4 regions of the Yersinia entomophaga genome follow, and region 4 is predicted to be linked to each of the others. Evidence: predicted binding sites of a transcription regulator. Region 4 holds the regulator's gene; each other region holds the start of a gene.

Region 1 (8,082 bases), 1.3 Mb from region 4:
TGGTTCGAAGCCTTGGCTGGTGTGCCTTGCGACGTGGAAATTGCCTCTGAATTCCGTTACCGCAAATCAGCGGTTCGTCCAAACAGTCTGTTGATTACGCTTTCTCAGTCTGGTGAAACGGCGGATACGCTGGCAGCCCTGCGTTTGTCTAAAGAACTGGGCTATCTGGGTTCTTTGGCTATTTGTAACGTAGCAGGCTCTTCGTTGGTTCGTGAATCTGATTTGGCACTCATGACCAAAGCTGGGACTGAAATCGGCGTAGCTTCGACCAAAGCTTTTACCACTCAGTTGACCGTTTTGCTGATGCTGGTGGCTAAAATTGGCCGCCTGAAGGGTAAACCGGAAAGCCTGGAACACGATGTGGTTCATGCGTTACAGGCTCTGCCTGCGCGTATTGAGCAGATGCTGTCTCTGGATAAAACTATCGAAGCGCTGGCGGAAGGTTTCTCTGATAAGCATCATGCTCTGTTCCTGGGACGTGGCGATCAATACCCGATTGCAATGGAAGGCGCGTTGAAGCTGAAAGAAATCTCCTATATTCATGCGGAAGCTTACGCAGCTGGTGAATTGAAACACGGCCCTCTGGCGCTGATTGATGCTGATATGCCGGTTATTGTGGTTGCGCCAAACAACGATCTGTTGGAAAAACTGAAATCTAACATCGAAGAAGTACGTGCTCGCGGCGGTTTGCTGTACGTCTTTGCCGATCAGGACGCGGGTTTCACCGACAGTGAAGGGATGAAAATTATCCAACTGCCACACGTAGAAGACATTATTGCTCCAATCTTCTATACCGTGCCGCTACAGCTGCTGTCTTACCACGTTGCTCTGATCAAGGGCACTGATGTGGATCAGCCGCGTAACCTGGCAAAATCGGTTACCGTTGAGTAATTTCGGGCTATAAATCTAATGAATATGCTGTTCAGCGAGATCTCGATCTGCTGAACAGCATTTTTTTACCCAACTTATTATCTACTAATGAAAATTCATTGCGTATCGCTTCGTTGATTATCAAAAAATTTTTTAGCCTCTAAGAGCTGACTGTAAATATCGCTATATCTTATTTATATATTAATTTTTTGCTTTTAATATATGTATTTTATTATTTTTAACAATCTGTATAAAGTGTTCTTTATTACTTGATGCAGGGGTTTTATTAGGTGTTGGGGGGGCGTATTCCTGGTGGCGTTCTGATGAAAATAATATCATCAGCAATTTCCGCCAATTCGTCTATGTATTTCTCAATATTATTTAATTCATTTATTGGTAACGAGTTGCTGTATTTTTGTTTATCATAAAATGGCTCTTGATATATATTGTCACTATAGTTATCAAATGGTTTGGAATATGTACCTTTTTCGGTATTTGTTATTACTGCTTTCATTGATTTGTAGATGGATTCTGGTGAACTATTAACGTCATGATACATTGATTCGTAGGTAGGTTCTGCTGGGCCATTAACATCATCATTTATTGATTCGTAGATAGGTTCTGCTGGGCCATTAACATCATCATTTATTGATTCGTAGATAGGTTCTGCTGGGCCATTAATATCATCACTTATTGATTCATAGATATGTTCTTGTGAAGCATATAATTCATTATTTATTGGTACGTATGATGATTTTCCAACGCTATAAATACTATTATTTATTATGTTTTCTTCTACTTTTGCTGTATTTATTTTCTTCAGTAATGCATTTATTCCTTTGCTTTTTTTATTAACCAACTTTGAATTCTGTTCAGTGAGTATTTTATTTAAATTATTTAAATCATTGATTGCGTTTGTTTTACACCCTTGACTACAGCTAAGAGGTGAGTTTTTTATTTCTTTCATTAAGTTATATAACTTTTTGGCACTTTGGGATGTTACCTTTTTCTGGTCCACTGCAGTGCTATGAATGGTTCTAATTTCATGTTGTACTCTTTCCATAGATATACTCATGGTTTTATCCTCTAATATTCTGAATTTTAGGCGTTGACTATACTATGAGAGTATCTGGTCACATTCTGTAATAAATAGCGTTTTATCGGTTAGTTAAATAGTGTTTGTCATCGTCGATTTCTAAATCACGCTTTGTGCTTTTGTTCATTTCTGGCTGGTAGGCAAAATGTCTTGATGAAACCTATGACTGTTGGTGGTTTTGCCGCTGCTTTTCTGATTTGTCATAAAACTGTCATATTTCATACATTTTTCTGTCACTAAACTGTCCTATTTTCCCTCCTGCACCATACTTAATCTGATGAAAACAATTTTGAGTTTGATACCTATATCCCATTAGGAGGGATTATGAGACTGATGCGTACCACCGTAGCCAGCATTGTGGCAGCGACTTTATCTATGACAACTGTGTCCGCGTTCGCTGCTGCAAGCCTGACGGGTGCAGGTGCGACATTCCCCGCGCCGGTGTATGCCAAGTGGGCAGATTCTTATCAGAAAGAAACAGGTAACAAAGTGAACTATCAGGGGATTGGTTCTTCGGGTGGCGTAAAGCAAATCATCGCCAATACCGTTGATTTCGGTGCCTCTGATGCGCCGCTGTCTGACGACAAGCTAGCGGCAGACGGTTTGTTCCAGTTCCCTACCGTTATTGGTGGTGTGGTGCTGGCAGTCAACCTGCCGGGCGTGAAATCCGGTGAATTGACGTTAGACGGCAAAACGCTGGGCGATATTTATCTGGGCAATGTGAAAAAGTGGAATGACCCAGCTATTGTTAAATTGAACCCAGGCGTAAAACTGCCGGATCAAAATATTGCAGTGGTTCGTCGTGCCGATGGTTCAGGTACTTCATTCGTTTTCACCAGCTATCTGGCTAAAGTGAATGCGGAATGGAAAGAAAAAATCGGTGCTGGCTCTACGGTTAACTGGCCAACCGGTTTAGGCGGTAAAGGTAACGACGGCATTGCTGCTTTCGTTCAGCGTTTACCGGGTTCTATTGGTTATGTGGAATACGCTTACGCCAAACAGAACAATCTGGCTTACACCAAACTCATTGGTGCTGATGGTAAAGCCGTTAGCCCAACGGAAGAAAACTTCAGTGCAGCGGCGAAAGGCGTTGATTGGAGCAAAACATTCGCTCAGGACCTGACTAACCAGAATGCTGAAGGCGCGTGGCCAATTACTTCTACTACCTTCATTTTGTTACACAAAAACCAGAAAAATGCTGAAAAAGGCACTGAAGTCCTGAAATTCTTCGACTGGGCTTACACCCACGGCGCAAAACAGGCCAGCGAACTGGATTATGCAACCTTGCCAGCCGAAGTGGTTGAGCAGGTACGTGCAGCCTGGAAAACGCAGATAAAAGACAGTTCAGGCAAAGCATTGTTCTAAGCTCGATAGAAACGAATAAAGCAGTAAAAAACTGTAATTGGTTCCATTAATTGTCCCTCCCCGTGTGGGGAGGGAAATAACACCCGGATGAGAAGAGAGTCTATGGCTGGTTATAAGCCGACTATCAAAGCACCGAGCAAGCACGGTGACATCATATTTGGCGCGCTGGTAAAACTGGCTGCGTTAATAACCCTATTCCTGCTGGGCGGGATCATTATTTCCCTCATTGTTGCCTCCTGGCCGAGTATCGAAAAATTCGGTTTTGCCTTTCTGTGGACCAAAGAGTGGGACGCTCCGGCCGAGCAATTCGGGGCGCTGGTACCGATTTACGGTACGGTGGTCACTTCGTTAATTGCGTTAATTATTGCCGTTCCCGTTAGTTTTGGTATTGCGTTATTCCTGACAGAGTTGGCACCAAACTGGCTGAAACGCCCGCTGGGCGTCGCTATTGAGCTGCTGGCGGCTATCCCAAGTATCGTTTACGGCATGTGGGGCCTGTTTGTCTTTGCGCCGCTGTTTGCCAAGTATTTTCAGGAACCTGTCGGTAATGTCCTTTCAGGTATTCCGATCGTTGGCGTGCTGTTCTCTGGCCCGGCGTTCGGCATCGGCATTTTGGCTGCCGGTGTGATATTGGCCATTATGATTATTCCTTACATTGCTTCCGTTATGCGTGATGTCTTTGAACAAACGCCGGTGATGATGAAAGAGTCTGCCTACGGCATTGGCTGCACCACTTGGGAAGTGATTTGGCGTATTGTGCTGCCCTTCACCAAGAATGGGGTGATCGGCGGCGTTATGTTGGGGCTGGGGCGCGCGCTGGGGGAAACCATGGCAGTGACCTTTATCATCGGTAATACCTACCAACTCGACAGCTTCTCACTGTTTATGCCGGGCAACAGTATTACCTCTGCGCTGGCCAATGAGTTTGCCGAAGCTGAATCTGGCCTGCATACCGCAGCCTTGATGGAGCTAGGGTTAATCCTGTTCGTCATCACCTTTATTGTTCTGGCATTGTCGAAGCTGATGATTCTGCGTCTGGCTAAGAAAGAGGGGCGCTAATATGACCACTATGGATATGCAAACTAACGCAGCCTTGCTGGAAACTCGTCGCAAGAAACAGGCGTGGCGCCGTCAAAAGAACCGCCTCGCGCTGATTTTATCCCTGGCGACCATGGCTTTTGGCCTGTTCTGGCTGGTGTGGATTCTATTTTCCACAATTACCAAAGGCGTAGACGGTATGTCTTTGGCGCTGTTTACCGAAATGACGCCGCCGCCGAATACCGCTGGTGGTGGGCTGGCTAACGCCATTGCCGGTAGTGGACTCCTGATTCTATGGGCCACGGTTATCGGTACTCCGCTGGGCATTATGGCCGGTATCTATCTGGCTGAATATGGGCGCAAATCGTGGTTGGCGGAGATCATTCGTTTTATCAATGACATTTTGCTATCTGCGCCGTCGATTGTGGTTGGTCTGTTCGTTTACACCATTATTGTGGCGAGAATGGAGCACTTTTCCGGCTGGGCAGGGGTTATTGCGCTGGCGCTGTTACAGGTGCCTATTGTGATACGAACCACGGAAAACATGCTGAAGCTAGTACCGGATAGCCTACGTGAAGCGGCCTACGCCTTGGGAACACCTAAATGGCGCATGATTTCTGCAATTACATTGAAGGCGTCAATCTCCGGCATCCTTACCGGCGTACTGTTGGCTATAGCCCGTATCGCCGGCGAAACGGCACCGCTGCTGTTCACTTCGCTCTCCAATCAGTTCTGGAGTACCGATATGAGCCAGCCGATAGCCAACTTACCGGTTACCATATTTAAGTTTGCCATGAGTCCTTTTGCCGAATGGCAACAGTTGGCCTGGGCCGGTGTGCTGCTGATTACCCTGTGCGTTCTGCTATTGAATATTCTGGCGCGGGTTATTTTCGCGAAGAAAAAATACTGATACGTCACCCAAATTCAAAAGCGTAGCTTAGGCTGCGTTAGCTAAAAGAGAGAAGTCTTGATGAGTATGGCTACTGAGACCACCAACAGCAAAATTCAGGTTCGCGATTTGAACTTCTATTACGGTAAATTCCATGCGTTGAAGAATATTTCGTTGGATATTGCTAAAAATCAGGTCACGGCTTTTATCGGCCCATCAGGCTGCGGCAAATCAACCTTGCTGCGCACCTTTAACAAGATGTATCAGCTGTATCCGGATCAGCGTGCAGAAGGTGACATTCTGCTGGATGGCGAAAATATCCTGACGGATAAGCAAGATATCGCTCTGCTGCGCGCCAAGGTCGGTATGGTATTTCAGAAACCGACGCCGTTCCCGATGTCGATTTACGATAACATCGCTTTTGGCGTGAAACTGTTTGAAAATCTGTCCCGCGCCGATATGGATGAGCGGGTGCAGTGGGCGCTGACCAAAGCGGCGCTGTGGAATGAAACCAAAGATAAGCTGCATCAGAGCGGTTACAGTCTGTCCGGCGGCCAGCAGCAGCGTCTTTGCATCGCGCGCGGTATCGCTATTCGCCCTGATGTATTACTGCTGGATGAGCCTTGCTCGGCGCTAGATCCTATCTCTACCGGGCGTATTGAGGAGCTGATCAGCGAGCTGAAGTCTGACTATACCGTGGTGATTGTGACCCATAATATGCAGCAGGCGGCGCGTTGCTCAGACCATACGGCATTTATGTATCTGGGTGAGCTTATTGAGTTCAGTGATACAGACACCCTGTTTACTGCGCCACAGATGAAGCAGACGGAAGATTACATCACCGGCCGCTATGGTTGATTGCCTGACTGATTAGGCTATTACACTGACCCTGCGGGTTAATTTGGTCGAAGATTGACTTTCGGCCAGAGCGCCCGCAACGGGATCGCGTTCATTACGCCTATTGGGATAGGCTTATACGTACGGGAAGTATTATGGATAACCTGAATCTGAATAAACATATCTCTGGCCAGTTCAACGCTGAGTTGGAGCATATCCGTACCCAGGTGTTAACCATGGGCGGCATGGTCGAGCAGCAATTGACCGATGCTATCACCGCGATGCATAACCAGGATGGTGAACTGGCAAAGCGAGTGATTGAAGGCGATAAAAAGGTCAATATGATGGAAGTGGCGATTGATGAAGCCTGCGTGCGCATCATCGCTAAACGTCAGCCTACCGCCAGCGATTTACGTTTAGTTATGGCGATCATCAAAACTATTTCCGAACTGGAACGAATTGGCGACGTAGCGGACAAAATTTGCCGCACGGCGTTGGAGAAATTCTCCCACCAGCATCAGCCGCTGTTGGTTAGCCTGGAATCTCTGGGGCGCCACACGGTGCAAATGCTACATGACGTACTGGATGCCTTTGCGCGTATGGATCTGGACGAAGCCATCCGAATTTATCGTGAAGATCGAAAGGTAGATCAGGAATACGAAGGCATCGTTCGTCAGCTAATGACCTATATGATGGAAGATTCTCGCACTATTCCCAGCGTGCTAACCGCTCTGTTCTGCGCTCGTTCCATTGAGCGTATTGGCGATCGCTGCCAGAATATCTGTGAGTTTATTTTTTACTTCGTCAAAGGTCATGATTTCCGTCATTTGGGCGGGGACGATCTGGAAAAATTGCTTTCCGAAGGTAAAAAGTAACGCTATCGGCCCGGTTCTCCGGGCTTTTTATTGCCCCAAACGCTGACTCCCCGCCCAATATACTCAAAATTCCTCGTTTGGTTAAAATGGTTATAAATATAGCGTTTTATATTATTTCCTGACCTAAGAACAAATTGATAGCTTATAGCCAATGCAGCACATCAATCACTTAGGAGCTATCCATGAAACACCAGGCGATCACATTAACGCTGTTGGCCAGTTTGGCTACGCTTTCCGGCATGGCTCACGCCGATAAACTGGATGATATTAAACAGGCTGGTGTGGTGCGAATTGCGGTTTTTGATAGCAATCCTCCGTTTGGCTATATCGATGAGCAAAGTAAAAAGCTGGTGGGCTACGATGTGGATGTGGCGAATGCGATAGCGAAAGATTTAGGCGTAAAGCTAGAGCTAAAGGCAACAAACCCAGCTAACCGCATTCCGCTATTAGCATCGAAAAAAGTTGATTTGATCGCTGCCAACTTCACCATTACCGATGAACGTGCTAAGCAAGTGAACTTTAGCCTGCCTTATTTTGCCACGGGACAGAAATTCATAGCCCGCAAAGGGGTACTAAAAACGCCGGAAGACATCGGAAAACTGCGTATCGGCGCGGATAAAGGTACGGTACAAGAAATTACCCTGCGGGAGCGTTATCCCACAGCTAAAGTGATTTCCTACGATGATACGCCGCTGGCTTTCACCGCTTTGCGTAATGGTAACGTTCAGGCTATTACTCAGGATGATGCCAAATTAGTTGGGTTATTGGGTAACGTCCCCGCCGCGCAAAAAGCTGATTTTGAAATATCTCCGTTCAGTATTACCAAAGAATACCAAGGCATCGGGATTCCTAAAGGTGAGGATCGTCTGACTGCAGTGGTAAATCAAACGTTGGAAAAACTGGAGAAAGACGGTGACGCGGTGAAGATTTATAACCACTGGTTCGGGCCGGAAACCAAATCTGCCCAGCCGCGCGGTGATTTTAAGTTTGCACCTTTGGATCAACAGCCTAAAGCCTGATTTTTTGCGATGATGCACTGAGCCTGGATGCCCCGTATTGATAGCCAATGCGGGGTTATTTGTTTTACGCAAGGGCGTTATTTGCAGGACAGG
Region 2 (8,082 bases), 1.1 Mb from region 4:
TTGTAACAATGATTTAAAGAATGTCTGATGCGCAGTTTATATGGGTAACTTATACTGCTTGGAGTCCAACCCACGTCACCTAAGCCAATCCATATGCATGTGAAAATACGTTTATCAATATTAAGTCTGTTTATTTTATCGGCTACGGCCTTGAGCGTTCCTGTGACGAGTTTCGCCACCACCAGTGCTGGCGTACAACAGGCAGCTCCGTTGGAGTTAGCCTCTGGCAGCGCGATGGTTGTCGATTTAAAAACCAACAAAGTTATTTATAGTAATAATCCTGACCACGTAGTACCCATTGCCTCAATCACTAAACTGATGACCGCGATGGTGGCTCTGGATGCCAAACAGCCGCTTGATGAGATTATTTCAGTTGATATTCATCAAACTAAAGAATTAAAAGGTGTATTTTCGCGAGTGAGAGTCAATAGCGAAATAAACCGTAAGGACATGTTATTACTGGCATTAATGTCATCCGAAAATCGCGCCGCGGCCAGTTTGGCTCACCATTATCGCGGTGGGTATAGTGCATTTATTGCTGCTATGAATGCTAAAGCCAAATCCTTAGGCATGACCCATACCCATTTTGTAGAACCGACAGGGCTATCAACCCAGAACGTTTCTACTGCGCGCGATCTCAGTAAGTTGCTGCTGGCCAGTAAGCAGTATCCGCTCATTGGTCAGTTGAGTACCTCTACTGAAAAAATGGCGACTTTCCGTAATCCGAATTACACCTTACCTTTCCGTAATACCAATCATCTGGTTTATAACGATAAGTGGAATATTCAGCTGACAAAAACGGGTTTTACTAATGAGGCGGGGCATTGTCTGGTGATGCGCACGGTCATTAATAATCGTCCGGTCGCTTTGGTGGTATTAGATGCTTTTGGTAAATATACGCATTTTGCTGATGCTAACCGATTACGCAGTTGGCTTGAAACCGGCAAAGCAGCGCCCATTCCAGGTGCGGCTAAAAGTTATCGACAGCAAAAAGATGCTCAGGGACGTTTAGCGAAAGTATCTGAATGATAGAAGATTAAGAGGCAGGAATACGCAGGATGCAGGTGTTTAACGGATTAAAATGAATTCGCGGTAGGATAACCGCGAATTCAACCAACTTTAAAAAATAAGCTTGAAGACACCGGTAATAGTCAGCAGGCCGACAATAAAAATTATCGCGATAATCCATAATATAATCTTCATTTGTTTCCCCTCAAAGAGAGTGAAAATAACGCCAACCCAGGCTGGCAATGTGATCTCACTATAGTTTATCTTTTTCCATTTCGCGGTACTTCTTACCAATCATACTGATTTTTAAGACTTGACTGAAAGATAGCTCAAACCTTACTAACGCCAGCACTTATGTTTTGAGGTTTTTCCTATCCCTGGATTAAAACTGTTGGTTGGATCTATTGCCTGATAAAAAGCCTTTAATTCAGGTTTAGCCAAATAGAGATGGCCAACATTATGTTCGGCGGGGTATTCAGCGCCTTTCGCCTGCAGAATTTCTAACATCTTATCTTTGATTTCCTGCGGACTCTCGCCTTTCTTGACAATATAATCCTGATGGAAAACGTGACACATAAAATGACCATAGTAGAGTTTTGCTACCAAACGGCGGTCTATTTCTTCAGGCAAGGTTTCAAACCACTGATCGTCATTGCGGCGCAGAGCAATATCCAAAGCCAATATATCTTCGACCTTATCGCTATGAACTGAATGGTAACGAACTGCTGCACCGGCGGCGGCAAAACGATGTAAAAAGGCCTTCTTTCCTTCGTCAGCGGTGCAAACCAGATAGTTACCTTCCGCCGTTGCGAAAAATCGACGTAAATGCTCGTTAGCTTCCGCTATTCCCTGACCGGACATTTTCAGCATCAGGTGATGTTCATATTTATCTCGGTAGCTTTTCAGGCGTTTAGGAAGATGGCTAGGCAAAATACGGCTGAAGCCCTGCATGACACGATCGGTGATATTGTTGATCAAAAAAGGAACTTTATTCAGTCGGGCATCGATCTTTCCTTTTAGGGTAAAGAAAGTCGGCATCTTATCCGTACCCATAGAATTGATCATGATAAAAGTGTCTTTGCCATAAATTTCGGCGATATCAAAAACGTCCCGGTGCATATATTCTCCTGCAACCGGTAAGTGTTTAAAATCACGTAAAATAGTACGACGTAATTCTGTCAGCACCTTGGTGTCATTGGTGCCAATATAAAATACCTGTTGCTGAGACTCCGCTGGGAAAGTATCTAAACGGACGGCAAAAACTGCGAGCTTTCCTGCGCAGCCGGAGGCTTCAAATAAGCGCCGTTTATCAGCATTAAAACGCGACGGCGTATCGGCATCCACATCTCGCACTCGTTCAACATAATCATGATCCGAGGCTTTCTGCTCGCCATGACCAATATCTTCCGGGCCATAATCGGCACGGGTTAAACGCCAAAGAATATCTTCCGGCGTGTCACCCAGATGGATACCAAGATGGTTAACTAATTGAAGTTCGCCATGCTCATTTATCTGAGCAAAAAGTGCCATTTCCGTATAAGCCGGGCCACGTTGTATTAGTGAACCGCCGGAATTATTGCAAACGCCGCCAATAACCGAAGCACCGATACAGGATGAGCCAATAACGGAGTGGGGTTCGCGACCAAAGGGTTTTAAGCGTTTCTCCAGTTCATTCAACGTACTGCCGGGGAAAGCAATCACCTGTTCGGCATTATTCAATAACTGAATCTGATTGAGTCGCAGCGTGTTGATAATAACAATCTGGCGATCGTAATCATTTCCACTGGGAGTGGATCCTTCCGTCAGGCCTGTATTGGCTGCCTGCATAATAATGATTTTATCTGCGGCCAAGCAGGCTTGCAGTATTTGCCATTGCTGCATTAGCGTTGCGGGGAAAACAACGGCCAGAGCTTCCCCTTGACCCGAACGGAATCCGGTCCGGTAACGTTTGGTTTGTCGCTCTTTTGTCAGAAGGTAACTCTCACCAACAATATTTTTCAGTTGCTGCAATAATTCCTGATTGTTGTCACCATCGGTACGATTCATTTTTCTCACCTAGAGTACGAACATCCTGTTTTGCTGCGAAAGTAAATCTGAATAGCTTATTTGTTGAAATCGATGCTTTCTTTCGTTGCCATGAAGTAAACATGAGGCTGAGGTTTCTTTCCCTACTGTGGGGCCGAGTTTGTGATCTATTTCACACACTGAAGGCTATTTATAACCATGGGTGTTAATCGCATCGGATTTGATCCAGCTTATATCAACCTGTGGCTAACAGACTTAAGGCATAATTGAGTAGATATAAGGTTTTCTTACGACTATTTTCCTATCAGGGCGGATTCAATGAGTGAGCATTTTGTTGGGAAATATGAGGTTGAATTAAAATTTCGAGTACAGAATATCCGTAACCTATTGAGGCGAATAGAAACGCAGGATGCAGAGATTTTTGCTCTCAATAATCATGAAAAAGATTGTTATCTGGATGCTTGTGATGGCGGTCTTGCACGGCAAAATATCAGTATGATATTGCGTGAAATGAACCCGTCGGGTATTCGGCTATGGATTGTCAAAGGGCCGGGAAGCGAGCGATGCGAAGCCAGCCGGGTCGAGGATTTGGGCAAGATTTCGAGTATGCTGGTGACTTTAGGCTATCAGCCGGTATTTACCCTGGAAAAGAACCGCAGTATCTATTTTATCGGCCAATTTCACATTACGGTCGACCATTTGGAGTCTGTGGGAAATTTTGCTGAAATTGCGGTGATGACAGATGATCCGAATGAATTGGCAGAATTAAAGCTGCAATGCAGTCTTTTTGCCTCAACCCTAGGATTAACCGCAGATATGCTGGAACCTCGTACTTATCGGCAATTACTGGGCTTCTAAGATCCCGGCATTGCAGTAAGGTACAAATTTGGCAATTGACCGGTGAAAATAACGATATAGGTATTCTCACCGGTAAACAGACCATTATTTTTTTAATAGAGTTTTGAGATTGGCAAAAGGGTTGTGAGTAGCGACACCCTGATCTTTCTGCGCGTCATCTCCGGCAATAACCGTCGATCCGTATTGATCGGCTTCGGTATATTTAGAATGCTCGTGATCGTGGCAAAACAGGCACAACATCTCCCAATTGCTGCCATCTTCCGGATTATTGCCGTGGTCGTGATCAATGTGGTGTACGGTCAACTCACGCAGATTAGAATACACAAACTCTCTGGAACACTTTCCGCAAACCCACGGGAAGAGTTTTAGCGCTTTCTCGCGGTAACCGCTTTCCAGCCGGGCATAGTTTTTAGGGATATAAGCCATGGGAACCTTCAATTCTGTCGTGTGATATCTGAACTTATTTTAGCGTGAAAGAAGATTCGTCACCATGATTAAGGTACTGGATAGGCTTTCCTCGTATGGAGTTTTAGTAAAATAACGATAGATTAACCCACTGAGTCAAGAGCCATAGACACGACTTGATACAAGAAAATTTTATTATATCGATTTGGGCGTATTTTATTTTTATCATTCGATTTTTCATGTAGCGAATGGGCATTAATCGAGCCATTTTTCTTTCATATAATGGTTTTTTGAGACTTTTTCCAATGATTTAAACGGCTAAGACGTTTTACACTGGTAGCATAATTAGGCTAATTTTATCTGGAGTAAGGGAATAATCCGCCCGTTGCCCGATAATTATTCTTTGCCGATAAAGTTGAGGCGATATGAAAGAATCAGAAGTGCTGGCCGAAGTCAGTAATGAAAACCAGACACTGGTGGCTGTGGTGCAACAAGATCAGCGTGTGGTTTATTTCTATATTTACCCGTTGGAGTCCGTTGAAGATCGTTTTCCGGTGCGTGCCTGCTGGGTAAGAAATCTGACTGCGGCTCCCCAGTTAGATGATAACGCGGCTATTGAGCAGGGGCTTGCCCCGCGTTTGGCTGCGGCCTATTGTCGAAATATTGCTGGTGAAGAAGCATTGGATGCGCAATATATTAAGATTATCTGGTCAGAAAGTGATGACGGCGCAGCGCTGTGGTATCAGGGGCAATTATTGGCGGTGATTCCCGGCTGGAGTTTGTATATCGATCACTCTGTCTGTTACTCCGCTAGCTGTATTAAAGAGAATCCACTCACTTTACCTTTGGGGTCTGCGTCTACTAATACGCAATATGCTCAGGCGGAACGTACTCGACAATTTTGGCGAGTCTGGCAGCAGGAGGAAGGTAATCCCTGGCCCAGTATGCAAGTGGAATATATTCGACGCTATGAGCAACATTTTGGTCCGGCGCAAAAGTATTATGCTATTGATCAGGGCAGATGGCCGCCAATGGCGATCTCTCAGCATGAAAAGGATGGAGTTTATTATTTTCTGACGCTGGGTGTCAGTATTCGTCCGCAGCCTTGGGTTGAGATTTTATTTAATGATGATGCCGGGAAATATCGTCGAATAGAATTAGCGATGGCAGTGGATAGTCAATATGTCAACGAAGACAACGCCGTTCGCATGGCGAGTGCTTTAGCCGGTTTTGCCCATGTTCCGTGGGGAAAAATAAGCTGGCTGGGAGAAGGCCATGCACTGGAGTCTGAAGTCGCCCCTCAGGGTTACGAAGGCTATGTATTATCGGCCAATCTATACTCTGAGCACGTCAGTCTGACGTTGCCGGAGCAGCAGGGCGATCCGGTAAACATTTATTGGGCCAGTCCGATATTTACCAGTGAGCGGGAGTTTGCGCATTCGCTACCAAACGGCGGCTACGATTTGTTAGCGAAAATGCGTCAGCGGCAGGTGAATCATATTTTCGCGCCAAGAGAACCGGTTATTTAATCGGTCGAGTAGTTGTGTTTTAGCGGGATAAAAAATTTATTTTTATTCTTGGATGAAGCGTACAGATTTGCGGATTTACCTAATAAGGTCTTAACTTAATACTGTAATGGACGCTGTGAATAGCTAATAATCACTCAGCTGATAAAGCACAGACCGTCAGGTTTATTCAATATTTGGAGGACGTATGGGGATTCTATCCTGGATTATCTTTGGTCTCATCGCCGGTATTCTGGCTAAGTGGATTATGCCAGGTAAAGACGGTGGCGGATTCTTTATGACCATCATTCTTGGTGTGGTCGGTGCTTTGGTCGGTGGCTATATCAGTACTTTCTTTGGGATGGGCAGAGTAGACGGCTTTAACATTGGTAGCTTTGTCGTCGCAGTTATCGGTGCCTTGGTTGTGCTGTTTATCTACCGTAAAATTCGTAGCTGATTTAACAAGAAAGACTCATCTTCTCTAAAGAAAGGTGGCAATCACATGTCACCTTTCTCTCATCAAACTATCATTTCTCTGTAATAAAAATATCCGTTAATGGCTCAAAGATAACCTGCAATCTGAGAGACATTCTATGGGCCAGGCATTACTTCAATATGCGCCAGATTATCCTGATACTGCACCGGAAACGAAAAAAAAGGTTCTGGCGGTTAAAGGATTGATGAAAGCCTATGCATCGCAGCATAAGGTGTTGGATAACATCAATTTTGAACTCCATGCTGGAGAATTTGTAGCGATTATTGGCCGCTCAGGCGCAGGAAAATCAACGTTACTTCATATATTGAATGGCACCATTTCTTCCAGCGGTGGAGAGATTCTTAACTATCAGGAGAGTGGGGAAACGCAAAATATTGCCTCGCTGACGGCCAAACAAATGCGTAAATGGCGTGCCAAGTGTGGAATGATTTTTCAGGATTTCTGTCTGGTTCCTCGCCTCGATGTTATGACCAATGTGTTACTCGGAAGATTAAGTCATACCTCAACGCTTAAATCATTTTTTAAAATATTTGCCGAGCGTGACCGAGCCAGAGCCGTCGAGCTCTTGCAGTGGTTGAATATGTTGCCACATGCGTTGCAGCGCGCCGAAAATTTATCCGGAGGGCAAATGCAACGCGTGGCTATTTGTCGCGCGATGATGCAAAACCCTAAAATTCTATTGGCCGATGAGCCTGTAGCCTCCCTCGACCCAAAAAATACCACCCGAATAATGAATACGCTGCAAAAAATCAGTGAAAACGATATTGCGGTGGTGGTGAACTTACATTCGGTGGCATTAGTTAAAGATTACTGCACGCGAGTGATTGGTATTGCGCAAGGAAAAATTATATTTGACGGTCATCCTGATCAACTAAGTGACAGTATTATTCATGATATTTACAACGATGAAGCAACAGATGTTTTGCATTAATTTCCATTAATCCTCTACGGACATAGGTTATTTTAATGAAAAAAGTAATGAGTGTTACTTCGTTAGTGGCAGGTGCGATGATGGTATTTAACGCCACGGCGGCAGATGCACCGAAAGAAATCAATTTGGGTATTCTCGGTGGCCAAAATGCAACACAGCAGATTGGCGATAATATGTGTGTAAAAGAATTTTTGGACAAAGAATTAAAAGTAAAAACCAATTTGCATAATGCTTCGGATTATTCTGGGGTCATTCAAGGATTACTCGGTGGAAAGATTGATATGGTGCTGAGTATGTCACCGTCATCTTTCGCCTCGGTTTATATTAAAGACCCTAAGGCCGTCGATTTGGTCGGTATTGTCGTCGATGATACCGATCAGTCTCGCGGCTATCACTCTGTGGTCGTGGTGAAGGCAGACAGCCCTTACCAGAAAATGGAGGATTTAAAGGGGCAAGCCTTTGGTTTTGCCGACCCGGATTCAACTTCGGGTTTCCTGATCCCTAATCAGAGCTTTAAACAGAAATTCGGCGGAACGCCGGACAATAAATATAACAATTTCTTCTCCAGCGTGACGTTCTCCGGTGGTCATGAGCAAGACATCCTTGGCGTTATTAATGGTCAGTTTGCCGGCGCGGTAACCTGGGCATCAATGATCGGCGATTATAATACCGGTTATACTAGCGGAGCTTTCACTCGCATGATTCGTATGGATCATCCCGATTTAATGAAACAGATTAGGATTATCTGGCAGTCTCCGTTAATTCCTAATGGCCCAATTCTTGTTCGCAGTGCTTTACCGCCAGCATTCAAAGCGCAGTTGGTTGCGGCTATCAAAAAACTGGATAAAGAAGAC
Region 3 (8,082 bases), 150 kb from region 4:
TATGACCTTCCTCGTCGAAAAAAAATAAATTTAGTACCGTAGCTTCCGGTTGGTCTGGGATGGGTATGTCCTCGTTTAGATTAAACCTGTCGCGTAGAATTTCTTTTAATTTAACGTCATGAACAAAGGCGTGAAAACTGATCTTAATAAATCTGTTATTTAGACTGAGCGCCATCCGACAATTGGTATAACTATGGGAAAGCGGCGTTACTGTTGTGGCAATTTGAGCCACAGCCGCTGTCGAAGTAAAAGCCAGCGCGCCTACGCAGCAGCAAAATTTTCGATAATTCGCAGTTTTTTTCATCATTCTTCCCTGTCTGATGTATGCATATTTAGTAGGAATATTATGATTCCGTCTCAAAAATCAAACTTAAAACCCCTTGATATAATCCTGCGGTATGACTTCCGACGGGCGGTTTGGCCGAAATATCTAAGGTATAAGTATCGGTATTCCATCCCCCGAACCTATTGGTCGGGTAAAAGATAAGTGGGGGGGATTTTTCATCGGGAATGATTTGTAAGGATGCTGAGTAATCGCCCCAGCGAACTTCTGCCGGTGAGAATGCTTTATTTGCACCGTCCTTATTTTGGGATTTCTGTAAAATAAGTGGCTGCTGTTGCCAGACTCTGAATCCTCCCCCTCCTTTCACACGCCGGACTTTTACAGCAACACAGGTTTGCGCGTGATAGATTCTTTTTTCCGGCTTCAGAGAGCGCTTTAAACTTATATTGTTGAGCCGCTCCCCGTTGCATTTCTCAATAATGATTTTTGGTTGTTCGGTTATTTCCACGCTGACATCAATATCCCCAATGGGAATAGAATTGGCAGCTATCGCCGGAAATGACATTGTAAAAAATAATAATGCGAATTGAACAGGGTGAATCTTCATAAAACCTCCTATTCTCCGCTACGTTTGCAGGGAAGCGTAACGGATTGCCCATCGACTGTTGCCGTTACTTCACGTCCCTTGAGCTGCCGCTGTTGGTTGGGATAGAGATTAAAATCGGTATTGGGCGATAAATTTTGCCAGCGCTGGCGGATATTTCCCCGGTTATACAATGTCACGCCTTCTGCGTCGCAGCGGTGATGCCAGCGCGATTCTGGCTTTTGGGGCAGGTGTCGAATCAGCCCCATATACGCGATTTGCACGCCAATCACTGAGCCAGATTCACCCTGCGTTTTCAGATTCTGCTTAGGTATGACGCTCAATCGATAAACCTGCTCTTTAGTCGGTTTTCCGAGCGCTTTTAGCGTAATTTTTCCGCTCTGATTGGCTCCCAGCGTTAATTTCATTGGCGCGGCGAATAATAATGGTTGGGCGATCATGCCTAGCGGAGTTAAAGACTCTTGCTCTGGCGGAACACCGGGGTTATTCAGGCGATATAATTCAATGGCTACGTATTGGGTGCTTTCCCCGGTATTGATTACCTCAATGTGAGTCTCCTCAGCCTCTACTTTTACAATGTGCGGGCGTAAATCAATGGCGCTGATCGTTTCGAACGGTAAGGCTATTAATATTGACGATAATAGTAAGGTCAGAATGCTGTCATTCGCAGTCATAGTTAATTGTCTCGCCATCCACCTTTCCTGATAGTTTTCTCACTGGAGTAAGATAAGGAACACCAGGATAGATATTCTTACTGCTTATGATTTCTTTTTTAGCCCCCCTGTCATTTGGTGCCGACGCATCGTTTAGGTCGGTGAATTTGCGGTGAATATTGCCTTTTGCTATGAGTTGGACGTTACCCTTAACGCATATGTAAGGCTCCTCCCCCTTCAACTGTGCCGCTTTTTCCGGTACGTGGTGTATCAATACGCCATAACCCACGCTGATAACCATTGGAGCACTGATATCTTTTGCTGGCTCTGTCGAATGGCTGGCAGCTTTCAGGTTGTGTACCGGTTTGAGATACAGCCGATAAAGCGTTTCCTGCTGAGGGCTCTTGAGCGGGATAATGGAAACCTCGCGTTCCTGATTGGGAGCCAGGGTGACGCGGGTTGGATTAAAAATCATCTCTGGATGTTTAATTTCCCCAATCGGCGTTTTTATTTCTTTAGCCTCGCCGGGGTTCTCCACTTTGACCAAAGAAACCTCCAAGAACAGTGGATTATCACCACTGTTAAAGACCCGGATCTTCTGTGATTTCTGTATTCCTTCAACAGTCACGCGCGTTGGGTCTGCGATGAGATTAGCAAAGGCCAGATTATTGCTAGCAGATAAAAGCAAGAGTAGGGAGAGTGATAAATATCGAGGCATCGTTATTTCCTTATTCATGAAGCCGGCCATAATTATGAAACCAATGGCTAGTTTGGGTGGCAAAGATAGTAATGGTTACGTTGTTGGCTTAAATCACACAGAAAACTGCCGGTTTCATTTTTCACCTTGATGTATTTCAATACTTTTCCAGAAGAAATAGAGAACAGGCCGTTGGGATGAACCTCATCGCCGGTTTCGACAATGGTGCCGGAGACCGGCTGGTTTTCCTGGGTTCTAAAGAAACCGTTGTATAGCAGAGTGAGTTGAATATCGGCTTTGGCCGAGAAAACCTGCCCCGGATGAGCATGCATTATGTTGACCGGCAGATTAATATGCATATCCATATCACTGCGGCTGGTTTGAATGTCGGCAAAGCTCTGGTGGTTATAAAGCGGCACGGGTATAGCGGTCGTACTGCCGCCGGTGACCGGTTGACCTTGAACTCTAAAGCTATAAGGCGCGCCAATTTCCGGCGTGGTGACCAGCATGGCTCCGCCACCGGAGCCGGCTGGCCCCAAAGCAATCCCCTGAGTATTGGCCGCGAACATACCGCTGTAACGAAGGCCGCCGAACATGGTTTGATTGTTCGCTCCCACATCGATGGACAAATTACCTCGGGAGCCCTGCCGGGATACTGTGCTGCTCATACTATGGTTTTTGCCACTCAGGGTACTATTGAGGCTTAAACCGGAGCCGCCGTCATCATTTTGGCGGTAATGATCATAATCAATACCGTTGGTTAACTGCTTATTGGCATAAATACTGGTCAGGCGAATATTATGTTGCTGGAGCATTAATCTGGCGTTGAAAAACAGGCCGTAGTCATTGGCGCGGTTATTTCGCCACTCTTTCTTGGCGCCTATCGAAAAATTAATACGATACTGAGGTCGTTGCCAGTGCCAATCACTTTGCAGGCGATGCTGAGAGCGATTCGCCGATTGATTAAAATTGTAGCTCAGAGCCGTTGGGCCAAAATGGCGACCATAAGAAAATGCGCTGCTGCTTCCCATTGAGGTATAGCGGGAAACATCCGGTGTTTGATAGCGGGAAATTGACCAGCGTCCCAGCGTTTTATTACCACCGCTCAGCCGTAGGTAGCCACCAAAACCCTGCTCGCCGCTCATCAGGCCTAGCGTCGGAGCGATATCCATACTCCACAGAAACATTGGCCGCGAGATATTGCCGTCTACAGCCCAGTGTTTATCGTTATCCATCAACAAGCTGAGATTAGAATTAAACCACGGAGTGAGAAAGCTGCGCCCCAGCTGTAACAGATAAGCCGTTGGGGGATTTTTTTCTTTAAATTTTGTGGGTTGAGATTGACCGAAAGTGGCAAACCAACCGCTATTACCACCAAAACTGATATTGGCGATCGGCATAGTTTCCCGGCTAATTTCGCGGCCAGAACGATCGATTAAACGAATATCGGCGTTGTAATAGCCTGACGGTAATTGGTTGTAGCTGATTTCATTACGCCCTAACTGAGCGGGGAAGCGGCGGATAAACTGATCGTCACGGTAAATATCGAAATCTCCCGGCTGAGCGGCGTACAAAATCAATGTTCCTGCGGAAGTGGTTTTCTCCGCCATATAACTTTGGCTTCCGAAAGTGACAAACCGATCGAGTCCAGGCGAGATCAGGGTTTGGACTCTGGCCGCACCGTTATCCAGATGATTCTTTCGGCCAGCGCGTAAATACAGCGAAGAGAAATTCTTTTGCAAATACCAGCTTTGCCCGATCCCTTTGTGTGTTTCACCCTGATGCCACATTTGTTGTACATTGGCGGTTTTATTATAAAACCAGCTCAGGTATCCAAAGGATTGAAAGGGAAGGCCGATATAACCCTGACCATTGGCCGATATGGCGCGATAATGATTGTCTGCCACACGTAAATTCAGTGATTGGTTATGAACCATTCCCCAAGTGGTTGAGGGCATCAAATAATCAAGGGATTTATCTCTAATTATTAATAGATTGTTTACTTTATCCAATGTAACCCGATAACCGGATAATAAATAATCGCACCCTGATTTACATTCATTATAGGCAATCTGTGGGAGCAATTTATCTAATACTGAAATGGTTTCATGGCTGATACCGTTATTTAAGAAAATTTCTTTATCGAAAGAAATCTCTTTTGATTGAGATGAGTAATGAAGCGGCGCAGGTAGATGTTTCCCATTCACCAAGCCCAATAAACTTTTCGATGAATCTTCATCTATAGCTGTAAATCCCGGCGGCGGTAAATGTTCGATCAGCACTTTGCTACAAGCATAAAAAGGCATCGTCATAAGATTAAATAAAATAATCCCACTGAATATCCGACTGGCGATTAATACCATTGGATTCCATTCCATTATTCATGGTGATAATTTCCATTTCATTTTTAAATAGCGGAGAAGAAATCTCCGCTATTTAATATTAACACTAGAGACTAATTAACCGTCGGTTAAGCAGCAGATTCCAGCATTAGCGGGATAACGCCGGTATATCTTTCACCTGTTGCAGCATTCTGAGGAACCGTTGCGTTAACGATCAGGTCAAGATCGACATCCTTATTAAATATAGTTGCCTGCCCCACACCTACTTCTAATTCAAGACCATCGAGGTTTACCCTGAGATCTGTAAATCTTTTTTCATTTTGGGCACCCTCGTTAGCTATTAACGTTGGCTCGCTTTCCAGATAAATGCTAACCCCGGTATCGGCTGGGTTTGCACTTCTAAGCTGAACAGTTTGAGTTGATGAATAAACGGGGTTGTTATAGTCGTTTAGATTGCGAGTTAACGTTATGCTACTCAGCTTTGCATTGCGTGAATCAACTAAAGACACGAAATCGGTGATTTCTGCATCTATATCTATATTCTGTTGAGTGTAATCGGCATAGGCAGTGAAACTGGTTAAAGCAGCAAACATTAAGGCGGATAGGGTTAATTTTTTCATTATTAATTCCTTGTATTATAATATAACATTGAATTTCCTTATGCAGAGTTTATAACGGTGTTTTATTGATGATTTAAATGAAAGCCGTTAACTCTGTGCGGGACAAACACTAGCATAATTAATATCTTTTCCTCAAGGCGACATATTGTTTCTTTATCTTATTTTTTATTTTCATTTTTTGATTTGATTTCGAATTTATTATACATAGATTTTTATTATTTAATTATTTTCAATTAATGACGTGCCGTTACTTTCATTTAAATATATTACTGTTGGCTAATTTGTTTATTTGTCGATAATTGTTTTTATTTTGTCATTTCTTTGTCGCTTCATTGTCATAAAAATATTATTTTTCTGTCACTAATCGATGTCATGTTTGCTTTCGAACAAAAACTGATTTATTTCGCTCACGCGTGACCCTTTATTCATTATACGCGCGGGCCATACTTATTGATTCAGGGGCTAGACATGTTCTATCAGACTCTCCGTAAAACCGCTATTGGCGCTGCGCTCACTTTGGCATTGAGTGCCAATGCGCTCGCAGCGACAGAAATACCTTTTTGGCACTCTATGGAAGGGGAGCTAGGTAAAGAGGTTGATTCTCTAGCCCAGCGTTTTAATCAGGCTCATCCCGACTATAAAATTGTCCCTGTGTATAAAGGTAATTACGAGCAGAATCTTGCCGCGGGGATTGCCGCATACCGTTCGGGTAAGGCGCCAGCAATTTTGCAGGTTTATGAAGTCGGCACCGCTACCATGATGGCCAGTAAAGCGATAAAACCGGTCTTTGAAGTATTTAAAGAGTCCGGTGTGAATTTTGATGAGTCGGTGTTCGTTCCTACGGTCGCGGGTTATTACACTGACGCTAAAACCGGCCACTTATTATCCCAGCCGTTTAACAGCTCAACGCCGGTGCTGTATTACAACAAAGATGCGTTTAAAAAAGCCGGTCTGAACCCGGATCAGCCGCCAAAAACCTGGCAGGAACTGGCGGCAGATACTGAGAAATTACGCGCAGCCGGTATGACCTGCGGTTACGCCAGCGGCTGGCAAGGCTGGATCCAGATTGAAAACTTCAGCGCTTGGCACGGTCAGCCGATCGCCAGCAAAAATAACGGTTTTGACGGCATGGATGCGGTTCTTGAGTTCAACAAATCCCTACAGGTCAAACATATCCAGCTGCTGTCTGATATGAATAAGAAAGGTGATTTCACCTATTTTGGCCGTAAAGATGAATCTACCGCCAAGTTCTATAACGGCGACTGCGCTATGACTACTGCCTCCTCCGGTTCGCTGGCGGATATTCGTCACTACGCAAAATTCAATTACGGTGTGGGCATGATGCCTTACGACGCCGATGCTAAAAATGCGCCGCAGAACGCCATTATCGGCGGAGCCAGTTTGTGGGTCATGAATGGCAAAAATCCAGAAACTTACAAAGGCGTAGCCGAATTCCTGCAATTCCTGGTACAGCCGGAAATTGCCGCAGAATGGCATCAGAAAACCGGCTATCTGCCGATTACCACCGCCGCCTACGAACTGACCAGACAACAGGGCTTCTACGATAAGAATTCGGGGGCAGACGTTGCCACACGCCAAATGTTGAACAAGCCGCCGTTGCCTTATACCAAAGGTCTGCGTCTGGGCAACATGCCGCAAATCCGTACCCTGGTTGATGAGGAACTGGAAAGCGTATGGACAGGTAAGAAGACGCCGCAGGAAGCGTTAGACAACGCGGTAAAACGCGGTGACGTGCTGCTACGCCGCTTCGAACAAGCCAATAAGTAATTTAATTCTTCGGTGATAAACCGGAGAACACCGCCTCGCGGATAGCTGCATAGGGTTATCCGCGAGCGTGGTGTGAAGAGTTCAACATTGCAAAGAGTTAATCGGTTATGAGTACGTCCCGCCCCGGTTTTTCCTGTAGTTGGCTACCTTATTTGTTGGTACTGCCGCAGTTATTGATTACCGCCATTTTCTTCCTGTGGCCCGCGGTAGAAGCGCTGTGGTATTCGGTTCAGTCTCTCGATCCTTTCGGACTTTCCAGTGAGTTTGTCGGGCTAAGCAATTTTAGCCAGCTATTTCAGGACGAATACTATCTGGCCTCTTTCTATACCACTCTGATTTTCAGTGGATTAGTGGCTGGAATCGGTCTGGCCGTTTCGCTGTTTTTTGCCGCTTTGGTGGATTACGTCCTGCGCGGCAGCCGTATTTATCAAACGCTGCTTATTTTGCCTTACGCGGTTGCTCCTGCGGTCGCTGCGGTGCTGTGGATTTTCCTGTTTAGCCCCGGACTTGGGTTGATTACTCACTTTCTTGGGCTGTTGGGCTACAGCTGGAATCATGCCCAAAATAGCGGTCAGGCGATGTTTTTAGTGGTACTGGCCTCAGTTTGGAAGCAAATCAGCTATAACTTTTTGTTTTTCCTTGCGGCATTACAGTCCATTCCTCGTTCACTGGTTGAGGCCGCGGCGATTGATGGCGCAGGGCCGGTTAGGCGCTTCTTTAATATTGTGCTGCCGTTGATTTCCCCTGTGAGTTTTTTCCTGCTGGTGGTCAATCTGGTATATGCCTTTTTCGATACATTCCCCGTTATTGATGCCGCTACCGGCGGTGGCCCAGTGCAGTCCACGACTACATTGATTTATAAAATCTATCGCGAAGGTTTCGCCGGGTTGGATCTCTCCAGCTCCGCCGCTCAATCCGTAGTGTTAATGCTATTGGTGATAGGTTTAACGGTGATTCAGTTCCGCTTTGTTGAACGTAAGGTGCGTTACCAATGATTGAGAACCGCCGAGGGCTGGATATTTTCTGCCATGTGATGCTGATTATTGGCGTGCTGCTGATTTTATTCCCGCTGTATGTCGCTTTTGTTGCCGCTTC
Region 4 (8,082 bases):
TAACCAGCGCGAAATAGATCAGGCTATAAATAAACAACGGCAATGGGCCATCGCCAGTCAACGGAGCAATACCAATTTCGAAAGAAACGGTCGCAGTACGCGGAGTAGCAAACAGTGGGCCGACGGCCAGATAACAGACGGTCGCCAAAACCAGGCCCGCAGTACGACCAATTGGCGAACTCAGCGCATCAATACCGCCACCAACGCGCGCCAATGCAATAACGGTGATGACCGGCAGACCCACGGCAGTGATCAGGAAGCCAAGTGCGGCTATCCAAACGTGCTCGCCAGACTGAAGGCCAACCATAGGCGGGAAAATGATGTTGCCCGCGCCGACGAATAAGGCAAAGGTCATAAAACCTAATGCCAGTATGTCTTTAGATGATAAACGATGACTCATAGTGGTTGTCGTGTTGCCTAGTTAAAAGGACCAAAAAGGAAAACCCTGGGTTGTTGTCTTTCCGGCTCGATCGAAAACGCTATAACGCTTCACAGAGAGCGCTAATTTCCGACTAATCGGTTTCGATGATTTGCAGTGTTTTTGAAGTTATATGCAGATGGAATAAACCAACAACGGGGGCTAAGTAGAACGTTTATAGCGGAGAAAGGCAAGTCTGGATCGGAAAAGCAGAGTCATCAACCAGATAATTCTTCAATACTAGTTAAACATGTCGGTTATTGAGAAATACACGCCATATGATTTGTATCATTTTTAATCAATTATTAGCATTGGGCGGCCTTCACCGCCCAAAAACTCACCAAATGTCGTTAGCAATATCGACTACCAGCCTGAGTTTTTTCCACTGATCCTGCTCCGTCAGGCTATTCCCTTCTTCCGTCGAAGCGAAGCCACACTGTGGGCTAAGGCAGAGTTGTTCAATATCGACAAATTTGGCCGCCTCGGCGATACGTTCTTTCACCGCCTGCGGTTGTTCCAAGGTGCCATTTTTCGAGGTAATCAGCCCCAAAACCACCTGTTGCTGCCCCGGTTTGATAAAGCGCAGAGGTTCGAAACCACCGGCACGTTCCGTGTCATATTCAAGGAAAAAAGCGTCGACGTTAACTGTGCCAAACAATATTTTCGCTACTGGCTCATAACCGCCCTCTGAAATCCAGGTCGAGCGGAAATTACCGCGGCACACATGTAAACCAATAGTCAAATCCGCCGGCTTGCCTGCCAGTGCCTTATTGAGCACCTGAGCATAGATCTGCGCCAACTGCTCTGGATCTTCACCACGCTCTCTGATCTGACGCTGCTGATCGTCCGAACACAGATAAGCCCACACAGTATCGTCCAACTGTAAATAACGGCAGCCCGCATCATAAAAGGCCTGAATAGCATCACGATAGGTCTGAGCTAAATCGTCAAAATACGCGGTCAGATCGGGATAAACCTGCTTATCTATAGCGTTACGGCCACCGCGAAAATGCAGCACGCTCGGGCTGGGGATAGTCATTTTAGCCACGGAGTTTCCGGCAATACTTTGTAAAAAAAGAAAATCCTCCAGCATTGGATGGGATTTAAAGCCCAGTTTGCCAACCACTTTGATACTGCGAGCGCGCGTCTGAACGCCGTTAAACTGAATGCCCTGCTCGACATCGTAACCTTCAACTCCTTCCAAACCTTCGAAGAAATCGAAATGCCACCAGGCTCGACGAAATTCGCCATCGGTCACCAATTGCAGCCCCGCCTCCTGCTGCTTTGCCACTATGTACCTGATTTCGTTATCTTCAATTTCGCGTAACTGGCTAGCGCTGATATCACCGTTCAGGCGCTGCTGGCGCGCCTGTTTCAACGCCGCAGGACGCAGCAAACTGCCGACAACATCGGCGCGAAAAGCAGGGGTCGTTCTTTGCATAACAGGCTCCAGATCCTATACCGCCGACTAAAGCCGCCACGGCACAAATAATTTACCGAATGGATAGTTTCTTTGAGTTACAAATAGACATCCAGACGTCCAAATAAATTGACTGGAGAGTGTCATCTCACCGATTTTGATTCAATAGAGGAATTTTCACTGCATATGAAATAAATTCATATCCAACTAAATTAGTGGGTAAATCCCAGCGCTGAACGGGCCTTTTTCAAGCTTTCTTGCGATAAGGGGAGATAGCCGTCACGACTCACCAGTTCTTGCCCTTCTGGAGATAGAATTCGCTGCAAGAACGCCGCCGTTAGCGGTTCTAGAGGTTTATCAGGGGCTTTATTGACGTAGATATAAAGATAGCGGGACAAGGGGTAACGGCCATTTCGAACATTTTCGGCGGTTGGCATGACGTAATCCTGCCCTGATACCGACAAAGGTAATAATCTGACGCCACTGGCGCGAAAACCAATGCTGGCATAACCGATACTGTTCAGCGAGGTTGCGACAGCCTGAACCACCGAGGCTGAACCAGGTAATTCATTGACCTGGCTGCGAAAATCGCCGCCGCACAAAGCACGCTGTTTGAAATAACCGTAGGTGCCGGAAGCTGAGTTCCGACTATAACGCTGGAGAGAACGCCCAGCCCACGGGCCTTTCAGCCCAAGATCAGCCCATAAGTTTACTGGCTTATTATCACCACATAATTGATTTTGCGAATAAATGGCGTCCAGCTGTGACAAACTCAGCCCCACCAGCGGATTATCCTGATGCACCAGAACCACCAACGCATCCACCGCCACAGGCACGGCTAAAGGAGGATAGCCATAGCGTTGAACAAAAGCGGCAATCTCGGCGGCTTTCATCGGACGACTCATCGGGCCAAGTTGAGCTGCACCTGCGGCCAGAGCCGTCGGTGCGGTTGACGAACCGGCGGCCTGAATTTGCAGATTAATACTCGGATACTGATGATTGAAATCTTCCGCCCACAGAGACATCAGATTCGCCAGCGTATCAGAGCCTACGCTGGAAAGATTACCGGAAAGCATCCCAACCGGTGCCTGAGCAAAAACCGGAGTGCTGACCCATAACATTGCACCCAGTAACGCCGTTTTGCTCCATTTCATCATCAGAATATCGTCCGTAAAGCCTAGGTTTTGACCGCATTCTCAGCTAAAACCGTGGGAACAATCAATCGCTTCGGTAAGGTGAAGACAAAACGCGTCCCCAAACCAATTTCACTCATGACCTCTAAACGCGCATCGTGGTGACTCAGCGCATGTTTAACAATCGCCAGCCCAAGCCCACTTCCGCCGGTTTGCCGCGAACGGGCTTTATCTACCCGATAGAAGCGCTCGGTAAGACGAGGAACGTGCTCCGGCCCAATGCCCGGCCCGTTATCACTGACCTGAAACTGAGCGCCCTGCGGCGTCAATTGCCAGCACACTTCGATTTTTGTACCGGTTGGCGTGTGATTTACCGCGTTATACACCAGATTGGATACGGCACTGCGCAACTGGTCTTCATTACCAAACACTTTAAGCTGTTCATTCACGCGGAAAGTAATCTCATGGCGACCGCTGCTTAACGCCTGAACCTCATGCTGTAGTAGCTTCAGCATCAGTGGAATATCCACTCGCTCATTCATATCCACATTTGGTGCTGCTTCGATTTTTGATAACGTCAATAATTGCTTCACCAAACCGTCCATCCGTTTGGTCTGCTCTTGCATGGTATTCAAGGCTTTACCGCGCAATGCCGCGTCCAGTTCCTGATCGTGCATCATTTCCAGATAGCCTTGCAGTACAGTTAACGGCGTCCGTAATTCATGGCTAACGTTGGCAAAGAAATTTCGCCGCGCGCCTTCCAGTTGACGCATTTGCGTCACATCTCGCGCCACCATCAGTAATTGCCCTTCTGAATAAGGCATAACGCGAAACTCAACGTAATGGCCATTATTAAGCTGCACGGTCAATGGGCGGCTGAATTCCTGCTGTTGCAGATAATGGGTAAATTCCGGGTAACGCAGCAGGTTAAGAATGTGCTGGCCGTTATCTTCCGGCCAACGAAAGCCCAGTAAATTCTGCGCTAATCCATTACACCAAAAGATATTTCCCTCTACGGTCGTCATAACCACCGCATCGGGCAAGGATTCAGCGCCGCTGCGGAAACGTTTTATCAACAGCGCCAGCTCACGCCGCCGCCGCCGATTACGCAGTTGCATCTGATAAAGACCATAAAACAGCGGCTCCCAGCTCCAGCGTCCGGCCGGTGGCGTCATGCTTCGGTCTAACCATAGCCAATGAGAAAGTTTAAGCTGGTTATAAAAATTCCAGATCAGCGCTGCCAATACTGAAACCAGTAATAGCCAAGGGAGATAACCAATGAAAAGCCCGAGCAATAGCGCGGGCAGACAAAAAAGTGCCAGCTCAATAGCCAGCCTTTTCCATGATAAGCGTTCTAGCACGACACATTCTCCGGCACTACATACTTAATAGCGCGTTGAGAAACGGTATCCGGTGCCCCGGACGGTTTGCACCATTTTGTCATGCCCTTCGGATTCAAGCGCCTTGCGTAAACGGCGGATATGGACATCAACAGTGCGGTCTTCCACATAAACGTTAGTGCCCCAAACATAATTTAGCAACTGCTCGCGGCTGTAAACCCGCTCCGGGTGAGTCATAAAGAAATGCAGTAATTTAAACTCGGTTGGCCCCATGTCTAACGCTTTTTCGTTAGCCATGACCCGATGAGAAGAAGGATCGAGACTTAACCCTTGCATTTCAATCACCTCTTCCACGGCCATCGGTGAAATTCGGCGCATCACCGCTTTGATTCTGGCAACAAGCTCTTTGGGAGAAAAAGGCTTGGTAATGTAATCGTCGGCTCCCACTTCCAGCCCGCGCACCCGATCCTCTTCTTCACCGCGGGCGGTCAGCATCATCACCGGAATATCCCGGGTCATGGCTTCACGTTTCATATGCTTGATAAACTGAATCCCAGAGCCGCCTGGCAACATCCAGTCTAGCAGTACCAAATCAGGGAAAGGCTCGGACAAGCGCGTAACCGCGCTGTCATAATCTTCGGCTTCTAACGGTTGGTAGCCGTTTTGCTCCAGCACAAAACACACCATCTCGCGAATCGGCGCTTCGTCTTCCACCACCAGTATGCGTCTTGCCATCGTCAATCCTGCCAATATGTTAGCGGTTGCTATTTGATTTCCGCGCCATTATGCGTCAGTTTTATGACAGTTTTATGAAAAAAACCATCCCTTTGCAGCCAATAAGCATAGCGGCTAACCGAAAGGGTGTTGCAAGGTTATTTCAGCAACTTTGCGAAGCCGTTCTGGGATTTCAACCAATCCTCCTTTTTAACCGCGACATCCCCTTCTCAACGTTTATAATCAGCGCCATTGATTACCTGCCCTAGCGGGAGTTTTATGCGCATTATACATACCTCAGACTGGCACTTAGGCCAGTATTTCTTCACCAAAAGCCGGGCGGCGGAGCATCAGGCTTTTTTACGCTGGCTAATCCAAAAAGTTGAAGAACATCAGGTTGATGCGTTAATTGTTGCCGGCGATATCTTCGACACAGGTTCGCCACCGAGCTACGCCCGCGAGTTATATAACCGGTTTGTGGTCGATCTTCAGCCGACGGGCTGTCAGTTAGTGGTTCTTGGCGGTAACCATGATTCTGTCGCAACCTTAAATGAGTCACGCGAACTGTTGGCCTATCTCAATACCAAGGTGATTGCCCACGCCAGCAACGATCTGGAACAACAGGTTTTCATTCTACACGATCGTGAAGATCAGCCCGGAGCCATTCTGTGTGCGATCCCTTTTCTACGCCCAAGAGATCTGATCGCCAGTCAGGCGGGAGAATCCGGATCGCAAAAACAATTAGCACTACAAGAAGCCATCGCGGCACATTATCAGCAGCTTTATCAAACGGCGGTCAACCTGCGCAAGCGGCTAGCATTACCCTTGCCCATTATCGCCACGGGTCACTTAACGACCGTAGGCGTCAGCACCTCCGACTCAGTTCGAGACATTTATATCGGCACGCTTGACGCCTTCCCTGCTCAGGCTTTCCCCCCCGCTGATTATATCGCTCTGGGCCATATCCACCGCGCTCAGCAGGTAGCAAAGTCGGAGCATATTCGCTATAGCGGCTCCCCGATTCCTCTCAGTTTTGATGAACTGAATAAAGAGAAGAGCGTATTTTTGGTGGAGTTCTCAGGGCAAAGCCTTGCCGGGGTGGAGACTCTGACTGTCCCGCAGTGGCAACCGATGCAATTAATCAAAGGGGATTTACGGCAGATAGAGCAGCAGCTCGCTGCCTTTAGCCAACTTTCCGGCCCACCGGTATGGCTGGATATTGAAGTCGCCACCCAAGACTATCTCAGCGATATTCAGCGACGCATTCAGGCATTGACGGAGAATCTCCCGGTTGAAGTGGTACTCCTGCGCCGCAGTAAAGAGCAGCGCCAAAACAGTATTCATCAGCAAGAGAAAGAAACGTTGAATGAGCTAAGCGTCAGCGACGTATTCGAACGTCGCCTCGCGTTAGAAACGGAGCTGACCGAACAACGGCAGCAGAAAATGCGGGAAATGTTTCAACAAGTTGTCGATGAAGTCACGCTGAATGCCGATGCAAGAGAAGAATAAGTATGAAAATTTTAAGCCTGCGCCTAAAAAACATTAACTCATTACAAGGCGAGTGGAAGATTGATTTTACCGCCGAGCCTTTTGCCAGTAACGGTCTTTTCGCTATTACTGGCTCAACCGGTGCCGGAAAAACAACGTTATTAGACGCGATCTGCTTGGCGCTGTATCACCAAACGCCACGGATAAAAGTCTCACCCAGCCAAAATGAGCTCATGACACGCCACACCGCTGAGTCACTGGCGGAAGTGGAATTTGAGGTAAAAGGCGTCAGCTATCGCGCATTCTGGAGCCAACGACGAGCAAAAAACTCTCCTGAAGGCAATCTGCAAGCTCCTAAAGTCGAGTTAGCCCTATGCGCGGACGGTAAAATACTGGCGGATAAAGTCGGTGATAAATTGTCACTTATCGCCTCGATTACCGGGTTGGATTTTGGCCGTTTCACTAAATCCATGATGCTATCTCAAGGGCAGTTTGCCGCCTTTTTGAACGCCGATGCTAACGATCGCGCCGAGCTGCTGGAGGAATTAACCGGCACAGAAATTTACGGTCGCTTATCCGAGCAGGTCTTTGAAAAGCATAAACAGGCTAAAGCCGAGCTAGATGCCTTATATTTACGAGCCAATGGCATTGAGCTGATGAATGAAGAACAGCGGCAGGATTTACAACAACAGTTAGACGCGCTGCATCAGCAGGAACAACAGTTCAGCGTCGAATTGCTCAATCTGCAAAATCAGGTCGCCTGGATTACGGTTTTGCGCCAGTTGCAACATAATGTGCAGCAATACGCTCAACAACATCTGCAGGTGGAAGAAGAGTATCAACGGGTTCAGCCCGATCTCCAGCGTTTGGCGCGCAGTGAACCCGCAGAAAAACTGCGTCCATTGCAACAAGAACGGGATCGCTGCCTGCAAGATTGGCAGCAAGCGCAGCAACATATCGCAACCTTAAAACAGCTGCAACAGCAACAACAGCTACAGCTCTCGCCGCTGACGCTAGCCTTGGAGCAGGCCACCAGCGCCCAGTTACAGCACGCTGAACGACAGCGCGAGAAGGAAACACTGATTGAACAGCATATAATTCCTTTAGACAACCATATTGCCGCTCAACGGAAAACCTTGTCGCAACTCGATGAGGATAAACTTCAACAGCAGAATAAAACGCAGAAAAGCCAGCAACAGCTTGAACAAGATGAACGCCTGCTAATGGAAACTCATCAGGGGCTGCAACAGTTAGCTGACTACATTCAGCAAAATACTCATCATCAACATTGGGAAAAGCATCTGCCGCTCTGGAAAGAACAGTTCCGTCAACAGCACAGCCAACGCCAACAACTCGCTGATAATCAGCAAATTTTGCAACAACAAGCGGCGCAGATTGTTGAGCTGCAACAGAAATTCGCCGTACTAAGCGCTCAAGGCGTACAGCAGCAAGCTGCATTGGCGCAAGCCACAATGCAGGCTGACGCCAGCAAACAACAGCTGGAGGCGCTAGAAAAACAGCAACCTCAGGCACAATTGCGTCAACGGCTTGCTGAACTTGGCGAGCAAA

What was found. Region 4 encodes PhoB, which activates phosphate uptake and scavenging genes when phosphate is short. Its sites were predicted from a motif close to CTGTCATAAAACTGNCNNAT; they were not measured.
Region 1: pstS (phosphate ABC transporter substrate-binding protein PstS) is a predicted target of PhoB. The motif match lies at 2,164-2,183, and genes of this name have one in related genera.
Region 2: phnC (phosphonate ABC transporter ATP-binding protein) is a predicted target of PhoB. The motif match lies at 6,315-6,334, and genes of this name have one in related genera.
Region 3: ugpB (sn-glycerol-3-phosphate ABC transporter substrate-binding protein UgpB) is a predicted target of PhoB. The motif match lies at 5,532-5,551, and genes of this name have one in related genera.

What each region holds. Positions count from the first base shown of each region.
Region 1 is NZ_CP010029.1:2,753,927-2,762,008, reverse strand. Features, by position in the region: gene glmS (glutamine--fructose-6-phosphate transaminase (isomerizing)) at 1-891, shown strand, start outside; gene PL78_RS12560 (hypothetical protein) at 1,157-1,945, opposite strand; gene pstS (phosphate ABC transporter substrate-binding protein PstS) at 2,291-3,331, shown strand; gene pstC (phosphate ABC transporter permease PstC) at 3,434-4,390, shown strand; gene pstA (phosphate ABC transporter permease PstA) at 4,392-5,279, shown strand; gene pstB (phosphate ABC transporter ATP-binding protein PstB) at 5,340-6,116, shown strand; gene phoU (phosphate signaling complex protein PhoU) at 6,251-6,970, shown strand; gene PL78_RS12530 (ABC transporter substrate-binding protein) at 7,153-7,989, shown strand.
Region 2 is NZ_CP010029.1:372,366-380,447, forward strand. Features, by position in the region: gene pbpG (D-alanyl-D-alanine endopeptidase) at 94-1,029, shown strand; gene PL78_RS21160 (small membrane protein YohP) at 1,120-1,203, opposite strand; gene dld (D-lactate dehydrogenase) at 1,348-3,054, opposite strand; gene PL78_RS01845 (class IV adenylate cyclase) at 3,352-3,891, shown strand; gene yajD (HNH nuclease YajD) at 3,976-4,317, opposite strand; gene PL78_RS01855 (suppressor of fused domain protein) at 4,722-5,825, shown strand; gene PL78_RS01860 (GlsB/YeaQ/YmgE family stress response membrane protein) at 6,010-6,258, shown strand; gene phnC (phosphonate ABC transporter ATP-binding protein) at 6,395-7,228, shown strand; gene phnD (phosphonate ABC transporter substrate-binding protein) at 7,264-8,082, shown strand, end outside.
Region 3 is NZ_CP010029.1:1,577,604-1,585,685, reverse strand. Features, by position in the region: gene PL78_RS07220 (hypothetical protein) at 1-307, opposite strand, end outside; gene PL78_RS07215 (hypothetical protein) at 345-890, opposite strand; gene PL78_RS07210 (hypothetical protein) at 899-1,579, opposite strand; gene PL78_RS07205 (fimbria/pilus periplasmic chaperone) at 1,548-2,258, opposite strand; gene PL78_RS07200 (TcfC E-set like domain-containing protein) at 2,306-4,600, opposite strand; gene PL78_RS07195 (CS1 type fimbrial major subunit) at 4,708-5,199, opposite strand; gene ugpB (sn-glycerol-3-phosphate ABC transporter substrate-binding protein UgpB) at 5,668-6,987, shown strand; gene ugpA (sn-glycerol-3-phosphate ABC transporter permease UgpA) at 7,095-7,982, shown strand; gene ugpE (sn-glycerol-3-phosphate ABC transporter permease UgpE) at 7,979-8,082, shown strand, end outside.
Region 4 is NZ_CP010029.1:1,429,920-1,438,001, forward strand. Features, by position in the region: gene brnQ (branched-chain amino acid transport system II carrier protein) at 1-400, opposite strand, end outside; gene PL78_RS06500 (cobalamin-independent methionine synthase II family protein) at 756-1,859, opposite strand; gene PL78_RS06505 (PstS family phosphate ABC transporter substrate-binding protein) at 2,051-2,992, opposite strand; gene phoR (phosphate regulon sensor histidine kinase PhoR) at 3,016-4,332, opposite strand; gene phoB (phosphate response regulator transcription factor PhoB) at 4,357-5,046, opposite strand; gene sbcD (exonuclease subunit SbcD) at 5,305-6,534, shown strand; gene PL78_RS06525 (AAA family ATPase) at 6,537-8,082, shown strand, end outside.